3 regions of the Chryseobacterium capnotolerans genome follow, and region 1 is predicted to be linked to each of the others. Evidence: riboswitches for the same ligand, from Rfam matches in the RefSeq annotation. Region 1 holds a riboswitch; each other region holds the start of a gene.
The links. A riboswitch is a leader RNA that binds a small molecule or an ion and turns the genes downstream of it on or off. The one in region 1 is predicted to bind S-adenosylmethionine.

Region 1 (4,484 bases):
TGGAAATCACTGGTTTTTATAGGGGTTGTAAACAATGAAATCTCAAACCCGGAATTCTTAATAGTCCCTACATTCGCAGGATAATCACTGATTCCTAAAGACGGAGCTACCGGCACGTTAAACAAAAGATCCTTACTTTTTCTTTCAAAATACTCCACATTACCCTTAATTCTGTTATTAAGAATCGCAAACTCAAGCCCTAAGTTAAGGTTCAGGTTGGTTTCCCATTTCAGATTAGGAGTTCCTACTTTTTCCAATGTTTTCCCTGGCTCACCGGCAAGGGCATAATCTCTATATAATTCAGGATATGCATAATACAGCGGTGAACCGTTTGGTTTCTGTAATTTATCATTTCCTTGCCCTCCATAGCTTGCACGTAATGTCAACGCGTTAAAGAAGTTCAGGTTTCTGATAAACTCTTCACTTGAGAGTTTCCAGGATCCTCCTACTGACCAGAATGTACCCCATCTGTTTTCTTTTGAAAATCTTGAAGAGCTGTCCGCCCTTGTGGATGCGGATAAGAAATATTTATTATCAAAATCATACTCTACCTTTCCAAGGAAACTTAATAAACTTAATTTATCACTGTTTCCACCAAAATTTACCAATAAAGAGGCTGCATCAGGTTCATAATAATTAGGTAATGAAAAACCTTGTCTGCTCCCTGAAATAACCTGATAATCGTATTTGTAAAATTCATGGCCTCCCAATACGTTAATATGGTGTTTTCCAAATCTCTTATCATAGGTCAGAATATTACTGGTTGTATAAGAAAGTGTTCTGCTGTTTAACTTCGAAACAGAACCTCCAGTCTCTTTTGACTGACCAAGAAGAGGATTCGTATAATAATGCTCATTATAATTAACCATGTCAACGGAAAAGCTTGATCTAAACTTCAATTCAGGAAGGAACGTTAATTCCGCAAATCCTTTTCCTGAGAAGTTATCGATCTTATTTTCATTTTTATCCAATGGTAAACTTGCGGCTAAGTTCTGATTCGGAAGTGCTACAGCAGGTCTGTATTTTCCAAAATCATACACTCTGTTTCCTTCTCCATCCAGTACATAAGATCCATCAGGATTTCTTTCATAATAAGGATAGAAAGACGGAACTACTCTTGCAGCCTGAATAACATTGCTAGCTTTAGAATCTGAAGAACTTGGAGCCTGTTGAATACTGTTGGTATAGCTTAAGTTTACTCCAACATTCAGCCAGCTTTTAACTTCAGAATTGAGCTTTAATCTTGTATTATATCTTTTAAATCCGGATTCAATCGCCATTCCTTTATCATCCAGATATCCTAATGAAAAGAAATAATTACTTTTTTCACTTCCACCACTGATATCAAGGTCTACCTGGTTTCTGGAAGCCACTCTCTGCAAAATGTCCCTCCAGTCATCATTCCATAAAGCTTTAGCTCCAGGTAATAATTTACCGTCAGTTCCTATAGGTTTTGGATAATTAGCTCCATAAGGATTAACTCCTAAATTAGAAATAATATTATCTGTTGCCATTTGGGCTGCCTGCTGCGCAGATATTGAACCTGATTGATATCCGTTTCTCATTGCCTCCCAATATAATTGGAAATACTGATCCGTATTCACCTGCTCATAATCTTTTACCGCTCGGCCTGAGAACCCCTGGCTGATATTAAGATTTACTCTTGCTTCTCCTTTTTTACCCGACTTTGTGGTAATAATAATGATTCCATTCGCTCCTCTGGAACCATACAAAGCACTTGCTGTAGCATCTTTCAGAACACTGATAGATTCTATATCGTTAGGGCTGATAGCATTGATATTTCCGTCAAAAGGAATTCCATCCACAACATACAAAGGCTCACTGGAAGCACTTACTGAACCTACTCCTCTAATTCTGATTGTAGATGTTGCTCCAGGCTGTCCTGAAGCACCGGTAACCTGAATTCCCGGAACCTGTCCTTCTAATGCCTTTGTTACATTAGTAACGGGTCTGTTATTGATTTTGTCACTGGAAATAGTTGCGACTGAACCGGTATAGCTGTTTCTTTTAGCCTTCCCATAAGCTACTACCACTACTTCATCAATTTCTTTTTCTTTAAGTGTATCTTTTTTCGGTTTGGAATTCTGTGCACTTACACTTACTATTCCCAAGAAAAATACTGCAACTGGTGGAATCCAAACTTTAGAATTAAATAAATTTTTATTAATCATAATCAATTTTATTTATCATATATTAAAATTTTGCCCTTTACTGAAAAGTCAGCAAAGGGCATCGATAAATACGATAAACCAAATGCTTATTTTTCCTTTAAAGGCTGAATGTAACACCTTACACGAATGCAGGTTGTCAAGACTTCGTAGGGTCAGTTCCCTCCATCTTTCTTTATAAGCCGATCGAAATATGGTTGCAAAGCTATAAACTTTTAGTCTATAAAACAAGTAGACTTATGGTTTTTTAATGATAATTTTTCAAAATTTAATATAAATTTTAATTAAAACCTGCTAATATAAATAGTTATGAAAAATTACCATTTTCACAAATATGACAAATATCATTAAAAATAACTCAAACCTACATTAGTCCTAACTTTTCCCTCTTAAACCACTTCTTGTATAAAAACTGCTGACCTCTCTCGTATGAATAGATCAAAAAAAAGAGCTGCTTTTACAAGCAACTCTTATCACGCACATCATATTATCTTAACATTAATATAATCTTTGAATAGAAATATAAACTTCCAATGTGTTATCTGCAGTACTGGAGTCTGTTGTAGTATTTCCATTCCCATTACTTACAGTAGATTTATTATCAATACGCAATACATAATATACTCTAAACCATTTATTATCCACCGTAGTTACATCAAAGGTCACGGTCTCATTTCTCGCTTGTGTAAGATAAACCCCATCATCAAATTCAGCATAATTATCTGGAGAAATTAAAAGGTTAGCCCCATGTGAGTCCCCTGTATGGGTTGAAACTTCTGAAACCCATACCTTTACATCTGAGGAAGTAACATTATAAAGACGAGGTGCCATATTGGTAGTAGCATTCGTTCCGTCAAAAGCTCTTGGTGCAGTTATGAAAGCATCAATCCTAAACGTCTTATTCAATACCGGAAGATCAGAAAGGAAATCACTCAACAAAAAGAAGTTGTTTTACGTGGAATTGATCCATGGTAATACAAAAGCTCACCTGGAGAAATTCCACCTCCTGCCCCAACTGTTGCAGCACATGTCTGTCCTCCGATACTCAATGGAAATGTCGTAGTAACAGGGCTTGTGACCGTAGGAACTCCTGATATTGTATAGCTTAGAGTTCCCGAACCTGTATTAAAATTACCAGGTGACAATGTTGCAGTAAGTCCATTTACAGGTCCCACAGTCTGAGCACCATATACTCCTCCGTTTCCTCCTGTATACGGAACATTCATTGTACCCGTGTAAGAAACTCCGGCCGTATAACTATTTGGAGAAAGTGTAACCCCGTTACATACAATACTTTCTACTTTTCCAGGAGCAAGAGATCCGTTACTAAAGATTCTCCATTCAGTACCGCTCCAGAAAACATATCCTGTATAAACAAGTCCCCCAGTTCCTAAATTGTATACCAACAACCCGGTTGCAGGTGAGGGGATTGTAACCTGATCTGTCTGAGAGGTAAGTGCTACTTTGGGTCCCAGTAATCCTTTTTTATTTCCTGATGCAAGGCCATCTACATTGATGTCTAAAATTGCAGAGGCATTCGGTGTGGTAGTGCCAATACCTACATTCCCAGTGGAGGTTACAACAAAATCATTGGCTTGTTGAAGCAAAGTCGGAGTTCCAGTTGCCGCATTATCTTTTGCACCATCTACATGGAAAATTCCCTGAGGATTTGAAGTATTAATTCCAACCTGCGAATACATAGATACAAAGGCAAAACCCGCAATCAGTAAAATAATTTTCTTCATAATAATTTTTTTAAATTCATTTGTATTTTATATGGACATTTGTGTTTTATGCTATACTGCTCGTTTGAAATAATTTCTGTGCATTTTTTTAAATACTTTTTTTCTATAGTTCTTATAAATCTTTTTATATTTAGTATTTTCTTTTAAAAAAGAAGAACCTTCATTAAAAATATTTTTTAGTAAAAATCTACTCCGCAAAAATATTTTAATTAATAACTCAAAAAAACAGAATATTAAATGAGAATCCCGAAAATGACTTAAGTAAATATTAATGTTTGAAAATCAGATATTTAAGAAAGTCATTTACATGAAAATCATTAAATATCCCAAAATAACTAGATTATTGAATGAATATAAAAGATGAAAAAATAGAAAAAATAAAAAAAGAACTAATGGATAGGTATATTCTTCTTATGACTATCATCCTAGGAATTTATGCCATCGCTTTCACTTTTTTTATTCACAATAATACCATGTCCTGGTATATCTCAGGAGGGGCAATATCATTAGGACTCTTTTATTTATTGGTAAGACAAAAGTTCTCTATCAA
Region 2 (4,484 bases), 720 kb from region 1:
AAAGGATAAAACCGGTGCACACCAGACATCCCCTGATATCTTTGTAAATGTAGGTATTTTGAACCTGAGTTTAACTAATCCTTCGGCCAACAGCCTTACAACAGTACCGGTTGGAAGTTCGATCAATATTACCGCAACAACGAATGTAAATACTACTTTCCAGCTTAAAGCGAATGGAGTAGTGGTGAATTCTACCTCTGCTCCTTCTCAATCTTATTCTTACAGTTATACAGTTACAGAGGATGCCAGTATGGAGCTGATTGCTACAGAGGGGAGCAATTCCAAAAGTGCAGCATTCATTCTGCAGGTTCCCCGGAATGTGGTTTCTGAAGCTATTCCAGATTGGATCAGGCAAGGAATAAATTACAGTCCAATAAATCCTACTAAAGTTGGGCTTGCTTTGTATGCTCCTCACAAAAACTTTGTTCATGTGATAGGAAGTTTCAATAACTGGACGGTGAATGATACTTATCTGATGAAAAGGGATACCGTAAATCCGGATCTTTACTGGATTGAGCTAAATGGATTAACTCCACAGCAGCTTTATACGTTCCAGTACAGAACAAACGATTTGAGGAGGGTAGCAGACCCTTATTCTCCACAAATTTTATCTTCTTATGATGATCCGTGGATTTCATCTTCCACATATCCGAATCTTCCGGCATTTCCAGCTGGCCAGGGCTTTGAGGTTTCAACATTCAAACTCGGGCAAACTCCTTATAACTGGCAGGCAGGCAATTTTCAAAGACCAGCTAAGGAAGATCTTGTAGTGTATGAGCTGCTGTTAAGAGATTTTACCCAGGAAAAAAACTGGCAGTCTTTGATTAATAAAATCTCATATTTAAAAAATCTGAAAATCAATGCTATTGAATTGCTTCCAATTATGGAGTTTGACGGGAATCTTTCATGGGGATATAATACTTCCTTCCATTATGCCTTAGACAAAGCGTACGGAACTCCTGAAAAGTTCAAAGAATTTGTTGACTTGTGCCATCAGAATGGGATAGCTGTGATTTTGGATGTAGCTTTTAACCATGCCACAGGGCGCTCCCCTTTAGTAAGGCTTTGGAATATTGACCCGGATGGTGATGGCTATGGTGATGTGGCGGCTAATAACCCTTATTTCAATCAGGTCCCTAAGCACTCTTATAATGTATTCAATGATTTTAACCATAGCAGTCCTTCAACTCAGTATTACGTTGAAAGATGTCTTCAGCAATGGCTGACAGAGTATCGTATTGATGGCTTCCGTTGGGACTTAACAAAAGGTTTTACCCAAAACTGCTCTGAAAATGATGAAAACTGTACCAATGCTTATCAGCAGGACAGAGTAGATATTATGAAACATTATGCAGATAAACAATGGGCCCTTGATCCAAACTCTTATATGATATTCGAACACCTTGGAACGGATGCAGAAGAACAGCAGTGGGCTAATTACAGAATAGCAGAAGGAAAAGGAGTGATGCTTTGGAATAAACAAACAGAGCCTTACAATCAAAATACGATGGGGTATAAAGATAACAGCAATTATGACCGTATGAATCACAGTCTTCATGGCTTTACCAATATGCATGCTGTAGGGTATGGAGAAAGTCATGATGAAGAAAGGCTGATGTTTAAAAACCTTGCTTACGGAGCTATTAATGGAAGTTATAGTGTGAAGAACTTGAATACAGCTTTAGAAAGAATGAAAACATTTGGAGCCACTTTCTTTACCATTCCCGGTCCAAAGATGATCTGGCAGTTTGGAGAGCTGGGGTATGAATTCAGTATCAACCGATGTGCTGATGGAAGTATCAGCAACGGATGCAGGACTGATGAAAAACCTGTAGCTTTCACATTGGGATATGATAGTGATGTTAACAGAAAAGCAGTCTATGATACATGGGCAAAGATTATTGATATCAGAAATACCCATCCGGTATTCAAATCAAAAACGTATAGTATAGAATCCAATAACCTTGCAAATGATCCTGATGGATTAATCACAAGGATTTATGTGTATGACAGTACCATCAATGGAATGAAAAATGTAGTCGTTCTGGCGAATTATTCTACAGCCGTACAAAATATTACGCCTTATTTTCCGTATGTTGGACAGTGGAAAAATCTGATGGATGATACCGTTTCAAATATTGTTTCAACTACGGAACTCATTACTTTGCAGCCTGGAGAATTCAGAATTTTTGGAAACAATGCAGGATCTTTATCTACTTCTGATGTGAATGCAGCAAACAAATTATCCCTTCAGATCGCTGATAATCCGATCAAAAATGGGTTTGCTAAACTGATTTTCAATAAAGCCAGAAACGGAGAAATCATCATTTTCGAAATGAGTGGTAAAAAGCTTGATGCGTTCAAACTCGATAAAGAAAATGGTACTTATGAACTGAAGGTCAGTTATCCACCCGGAACTTATCTGGTTCATCTGAAATCAGAAACAGGAATCGCTATTCAAAAGATGATTGTAAAATAAATAGAGAGGCAAATTGGCAATTCAGCGAATTTGCCTTTTTTCTTTATAGGGCTCATTCGCTTTTGCATATTTGAAAAATTAGTCTACCTTTGCACTAGATTTATCAAGAAAGGTGGAGGGATTTGGCCCAATGAAACCTTAGCAACCTGCATAATTCCAGAAATGTAAAGGTGCTAATTCCAACCCGATGGGGGAGATAAGTGAAGTCAATATTTCTATATGAATTCCATTTCTTGAAGTCTTGTGTATCTGCAGTATAATCTGCGGAAGAATATTTATTAATTGGCAAGAACAAAGATGAAAAAACTAAGCACAGCTGTATTATTGCTGGGGACAATATGGGTCGCTGCCCAGGAGCAGGAGGAAAAAGGAAAACAAATCGAAGACATTATCATCGTAGGAAACCGTAACGTTAAAAGAACAAAACTGGAAACACCGGTTCCTGTAGATGTGATCAATATTGATAAAGTTCAAAGATCATCTCCGCAAATGACGGCTCAGGACCTTTTGAACTATGTTATTCCTTCATTCAATTCTGTAAGACAATCCGCTTCAGATGGAACGGAACATATTGATCCTGTAACGTTAAGAGGAATGGGACCAGATCAGGTTTTAGTATTGCTTAATGGGAAAAGAAGGCATACAACATCTCTTGTCAATTATCAGAATACCGTAGGAAACGGATCTGTAGGAACAGATCTGAGTACTATTCCTGTGATAGCCATAGAAAAAATTGAAGTATTAAGAGACGGTGCTGCTGCACAATATGGTTCTGATGCTATTGCCGGAGTGATTAATATTATTCTAAAAAAGAATGCCGGAGCTTCCGCAAGTTTAACCTATGGATTAAGTGGAAGAAATGACGGCGATACTTACCAGGCGGGAGTTAATTATGGAACTTCTCTTGGGAAAAATGATGGATTTGTCAATCTTTCATTGCAATTAAGCCACAGAGGAAAAACAACGAGAACCCAAAATCATGATCTTGATATTTTCGGAAATAATTTTGCCTATGAATTTGCAGATAATCCAGATATTGCAAGACAAAATGATGATGATGAAATAAGGAAAAGGGGATTAACAAGAGACTATTTTAATTTCCAGATCGGAGATGCACAAATCAGACAAGGGCAATTGTTTTTCAATGCAGAATATCCCTTGAACGATAACTTTAAGTTCTATTCTTTTGGTGGGTTCAGTATTAAAGAAGGGAAAGGATATGGTTTCAGAAGACTTCCCAACGAAGATTTTAATATTGTTAAAGAAATATATCCCAATGGTTTTCAGGCAGTCCTGAATTCTCAGATTTATGATATCTCTTATGCTGTAGGAGCGAAGTATAATGTCAACGATTGGTTGATTGACCTGAGCAATACTTTTGGAAGTAATACTTTCAACTATCATGTAAACAATACCAATAATGCCTCTCTTGGAATCAAGTCCCCAACACAGTTTTATGCGGGAGCTCATAGCTTTTTGCAAAATACGGTCAATCTTGATGTTTCAAAAAAAATCAAGAACTTCAATATCGCATTCGGTGGAGAATTCAGATTTGAACAATATCAGATCAAAGCAGGAGATGAGGCATCTTATACCCAATATGATGAAAACGGAAATATAGCAACAAAAGACTCTAAAGTAATCGGTGCGGGAGGTTCACAATCTTTTATAGGTTTTTCACCAGACAATGCCTTAAAAAAAGACAGACACGCCACTGCAGTATATGCTGATATTTCTTATGATCTGGATAAAAAACTGAATATTGATGCCGCTGCCAGATTTGAAAACTATTCAGATTTTGGGAGTACCCTGAACGGAAAGTTAGCAGTAAGGTATGAGTTTATAAAAAATTATGCAGTAAGAGCAGCCGTTGGAACCGGATTTAGGGCACCATCGCTTCAGCAGCAGTATTTTAATAACTCGTTTGCAGATATTTCTACATCAGGAGGGGGAATTGTGAGGAAAGGAATTTTTAATAATGATAGCCAGGCTGCACAGGTTCTGG
Region 3 (4,484 bases), 180 kb from region 1:
GGTTGCGTACCAAGGATACTCCCATTTATCAGGCATGGAAATAATATCCTTATTGTGAAGATGATTCCACTCGGTATTTCTTACATAGTTGTTAAAATTTCTCGGAGCCTCGAAATTCGGGTCCCCCTTCAGCCATTTGCCAATATTGTAATGATAAAACTGCTTATTCCACAGAAGTCCTGCAAAAGCCTGTCTTTGAACATTCCTTTCGTCCTCATTGGTCGTATCATTTTGAACTTCATTATAAAACTCTTCTGCTTCAGCCTGTCTTGTGGTAAAAATCTCATCAAAATTTTCAAAAGGTTCAGCAGTGGCTTCAGGACAAAGTCTGAATTCAAAGGTTTCACATTGTCCGGCACCAATGACTTCATCAATTAAAAAAGAAGCTTTTGTTCCTCTTTTTCAGGATTTACCGTATTGCTGCGATGAATAATAAAATCATTGATCCCGTCTTTAAAATAAGTGTTTTCTGCCTGTGGAGCTCCATACAGCTTTGGGGTATTGGTTTCATTTTCACAGAATACCCTTTGTGTATTGTCTTTTCTTGAATAAAATTTCTTAATGGAAATACTGTCGTGCTCAATATTAATACTTCCGTCATAAGAAGCATGCATGTCAGCTTTATAGGTATTGTATCCCCATTTCCAGTTATTTCTGAACCAGACAGTAGGAGCTACTACTATGGGTGCATCTTGTTGACTTCGGTTACAAACTGTTATTCTGACCAGAATATCATTGTGATCAGCTTTACAGTATTCAATGAAAATATCAAAATAAGCATCGTTATCAAAAATTCCGGTATCAAAAATCTCATATTCCGGTTCCTGTTTGCTGCGTTTTCCGTTTACTGCAACAAGCTCGTCATAAGGAAATTCATTGATTGGATATTTATAAACCATCTTCATATAACTATGAGTGGGTGTATTATCCAGGTAATAGAAAATTTCCTTGATATCTTCACCGTGGTTTCCTTGAGGATTACTTAAACCAAAGAAACGCTCCTTAACGATCTTATCTCTTTTATTCCAGAATGAAAGAGCAAAACAGAACAGCTGTTTTACATCAGAAATTCCTGCAATACCTTCTTCCCCCCAACGGTAGGCATAACTTTCTGCGTTATTATGATTGGTGTGGTTCCATGCATTTCCGTCCGGGCTATAATCTTCTCTTACATTTCCCCATTGCCGGTTGCTTACATAAGGTCCCCAGTTTTTCCATTTGGTATCTTGTAATCTTTCTTTTTCGGCGATCATATATCATCATTTTTCCATACGAAGGTAGTTTTTTTGAAAAATAATTCCAATTGTTTTTGTCTGAAGAATAATTAATATACTCTTGAGATACTAGTATTTAAGGGCTTTTTTAAATATTAAATTAATTTTTTTTTGATTTTAAAAGAAAAGAACTACCTTTGCACCATTCGTTCATTCAAATATTGAAAATGTTATCAAGAAAGGTTGAGGGATTAGACCCTATGAAACCTTAGCAACCCTTTGCGCAAGCAAAGAAGGTGCTACGTTCTACCAAAATCATTTTGGACAGATAACTTACTGAAGTTCTTTTCAGCCATTTCCTGTGGCATTTTCAATTGTATTAAAATATATAATAGAATTGAAAACAGAACTAAACTATATTAATCTTTCGTATCAAACCCATTCCCAAAAGGAATACAATATCTCGTTAAGCTATGAGCTTTTCGGGAAAGATCTGTTTACAGCCCCTATCATTTTAATCAACCATGCTCTTACCGGAAATTCAAATGTATCCGGTGAAAAAGGCTGGTGGAAGCAGCTGGTAGGAGAAAATCAGATCGTTGATACCCATAAATATACAGTTCTGTGTTTTAATATTCCTGGAAATGGATACGATCATTTTTTAATTGAAGATTATGAAGACTTTACCCCTTCAGATATAGCCAATGTCTTTCTGAAAGGGCTGGAAGCTTTACATATTACAAATCTATATGCCATTATTGGTGGCTCTCTGGGGGGAGGGATTGCATGGGAAATGTTAGCAAAACAACCTAAGCTGGCAGAAATTTTTATTCCCATCGCCTGTGATTACAGAACTCATGATTGGCTTCATGCACAATGCCTGGTTCAGAAATTTTTATTAAATGATAAAGAAGAGCCATTACAAAAAGCAAGAATCCATGCGATGTTGTGCTATAGAACTCCGGAATCACTTAATGACAGATTTCAAAATCAATACAATAAGGAGAAACAACGCTTAGAATCAGAAGACTGGCTGGTTTATCATGGTAACGCATTAAACGAAAGGTTTAGTTTACAAGCGTATAAGCTGATGAATCATTTGCTGATGAATATCAACACTGATAAAACAGCTCTGGAGACCATAGAAGCACGAATGCACATGATCTCCGTAGATACAGATTTATTTTTCCCGGCTTCTGAAATCCGAATGTGTTTTGAGAATCTGAAAAAGAAAAAGGAGAATATCTCTTATCACGAGATCCAATCTATACACGGGCATGATGCCTTCCTAATGGAATATCAACAATTAAATAATATCATAAAAAACATTTTATAGAGTCATGAAAAATGCTAACGAAATAAAATTTTTAAAGAACAGATCAATTGTCAAATTTGAAGGAGAAGATTTCTTAGGGGAAATCGGAATTGACGGACGAATTTTTAAAGCGCTTACTTTAGCGCGTATCAGTGTGGGAGTAATCTCTCAGCAAGCCATTGAAAACGGAATTTCTATTCTGGTTCACGAAAATGATGCTGAAAAAGCAGTAGCTTGTCTTATTGATGAATTTGAAGCAGAAAGAAAATCAGGAAAAGTATCTCAAATATATAGTATCAACAATGTTTCTGTGATTGGTTTTGTAGCAGAAGACTCCAATAAGGTTTTTGCAGAACTAGCGAGAAACAATGTTTTCCCATTGCTTTTAAATCAAGTTGCTGGTGAAAATAGAGTAAACATCGTAGTCACTTCTTCACAGGATGAAAAAACAAGAAACATTATAGAATCTGAGATCTTCAAAAAGCCGAAGACCGTTCATCTGGCAATTATTGGTCATGGAAATGTAGGAAAAACATTAATTGAACAGGTCCTTGAATCTTCAGAAGAGATCAAAAGACGTAAAAAAGTAGATCTGAAAGTTGTTGCAGTAGCGAATTCAAAGAAAATAGCATTCAATAAAAAAGGATTCGATCGTAATTGGTCTGATGAGGTTTTAACAGCAGAACATCCTTCAGACGTTGAGGAACTGATTAATTTTTCCAACGAAAATCAATTAGAGAATCTGATTGTAGTAGATAACACCGCAAGTAAGGATTTTGTTAAGAATTATCATGCATTAGCGGAAAATGGATTTGACCTTGTTTCTTCCAACAAAATTTTCAACACTCTTCCTATCGAAGAATATAGAAAACTAAGATATACGTTGAACAAAAATAATAGACGCTATTTGTATGAAACCAATGTTGGAGCTGGTCTCCCACTAATTGATACCATCAAATTATTACATCTTTCAGGGGAAAATATAACAAGAATTAAAGGTGTTTTCTCCGGAACATTAAGTTATGTTTTCAATAATTTCTCTTTGAGAGATGATAAATTCTCCACAATAGTGAATGAAGCCTTAGAGAAAGGATATACAGAACCGGATCCAAGAGAAGACTTGTCTGGAAATGATGTGGCGAGAAAATTACTGATTCTGGCAAGAGAACTGGACTTAATCAATGAATTCGAAGATATCAACATTCAAAATCTCGTTCCGGAAAGCTTACTTGATGTTTCAAAATCAGAATTCCTTTCAAGATTAGAGGAGCTGGATGAAGAATACCAGAAGATTAAAGAAAGCCAGGAGCCTGGTCACGTATTACGTTATGTAGGAGATCTTCATGGAAATCTACAGGAAGAAAAAGGGCAGCTTGATGTAAAACTGGTTTCTGTACCGGGAAGTTCAGCCTTAGGACAGCTAAAAGGTTCAGATTCCATCTTTGAAATCTATACAGAAAGTTACGGTGAAAACCCAATTGTGATTATGGGAGCCGGAGCTGGAGCACAGGTAACGGCAAGAGGAGTATTCGGTGATATTTTAAGACTAAGTGAAACAAAATAATCGTACAAAATAAATCAACAATGTATCAAATGATATCAATCCCGAAGGGATGATTTAGCCAAGGATAGAATAAAATTCTATCAAACATAATCACATCGCATTTATAAAAATGTACCCATTTTAAAACAAATACACCGTGATTAAACATTGGAACAAGCATCATAAAGATACATTGTAATATCAATTAAAACTATATGGAAAATTTCGAAACATCAGCAATAAGAACCCAGACGGAGAGATCTCAGTTTGATGAGCATTCCACACCATTATATCTTACTTCCAGCTTTATTTTTCAGGATGCTGAAGATATGAGAGCAAGCTTTGCTGAAGAAAAACCCAAAAACCTGTACAGTCGTTTCTCTAATCCGAACGTATCTGAGTTTACCGAAAA

Region 2: it holds a riboswitch for S-adenosylmethionine, as region 1 does, so the genes downstream of both, H5J24_RS24595 (TonB-dependent receptor plug domain-containing protein) here and H5J24_RS21370 (SusC/RagA family TonB-linked outer membrane protein) in region 1, are expected to answer to the same signal.
Region 3: it holds a riboswitch for S-adenosylmethionine, as region 1 does, so the genes downstream of both, H5J24_RS20465 (alpha/beta fold hydrolase) here and H5J24_RS21370 (SusC/RagA family TonB-linked outer membrane protein) in region 1, are expected to answer to the same signal.

What each region holds. Positions count from the first base shown of each region.
Region 1 is NZ_CP065589.1:4,442,994-4,447,477, forward strand. Features, by position in the region: gene H5J24_RS21370 (SusC/RagA family TonB-linked outer membrane protein) at 1-2,192, opposite strand, end outside; SAM riboswitch class I at 2,276-2,373, opposite strand; gene H5J24_RS21375 (hypothetical protein) at 2,688-3,125, opposite strand; gene H5J24_RS21380 (hypothetical protein) at 3,122-3,934, opposite strand; gene H5J24_RS21385 (helix-turn-helix domain-containing protein) at 4,327-4,484, shown strand, end outside.
Region 2 is NZ_CP065589.1:5,165,651-5,170,134, forward strand. Features, by position in the region: gene H5J24_RS24590 (alpha-amylase family glycosyl hydrolase) at 1-2,479, shown strand, start outside; SAM riboswitch class I at 2,577-2,682, shown strand; gene H5J24_RS24595 (TonB-dependent receptor plug domain-containing protein) at 2,777-4,484, shown strand, end outside.
Region 3 is NZ_CP065589.1:4,263,162-4,267,645, reverse strand. Features, by position in the region: partial or broken gene H5J24_RS20470 (MGH1-like glycoside hydrolase domain-containing protein) at 1-1,253, opposite strand, end outside; SAM riboswitch class I at 1,442-1,549, shown strand; gene H5J24_RS20465 (alpha/beta fold hydrolase) at 1,612-2,550, shown strand; gene H5J24_RS20460 (ACT domain-containing protein) at 2,555-4,093, shown strand; gene H5J24_RS20455 (O-succinylhomoserine sulfhydrylase) at 4,288-4,484, shown strand, end outside.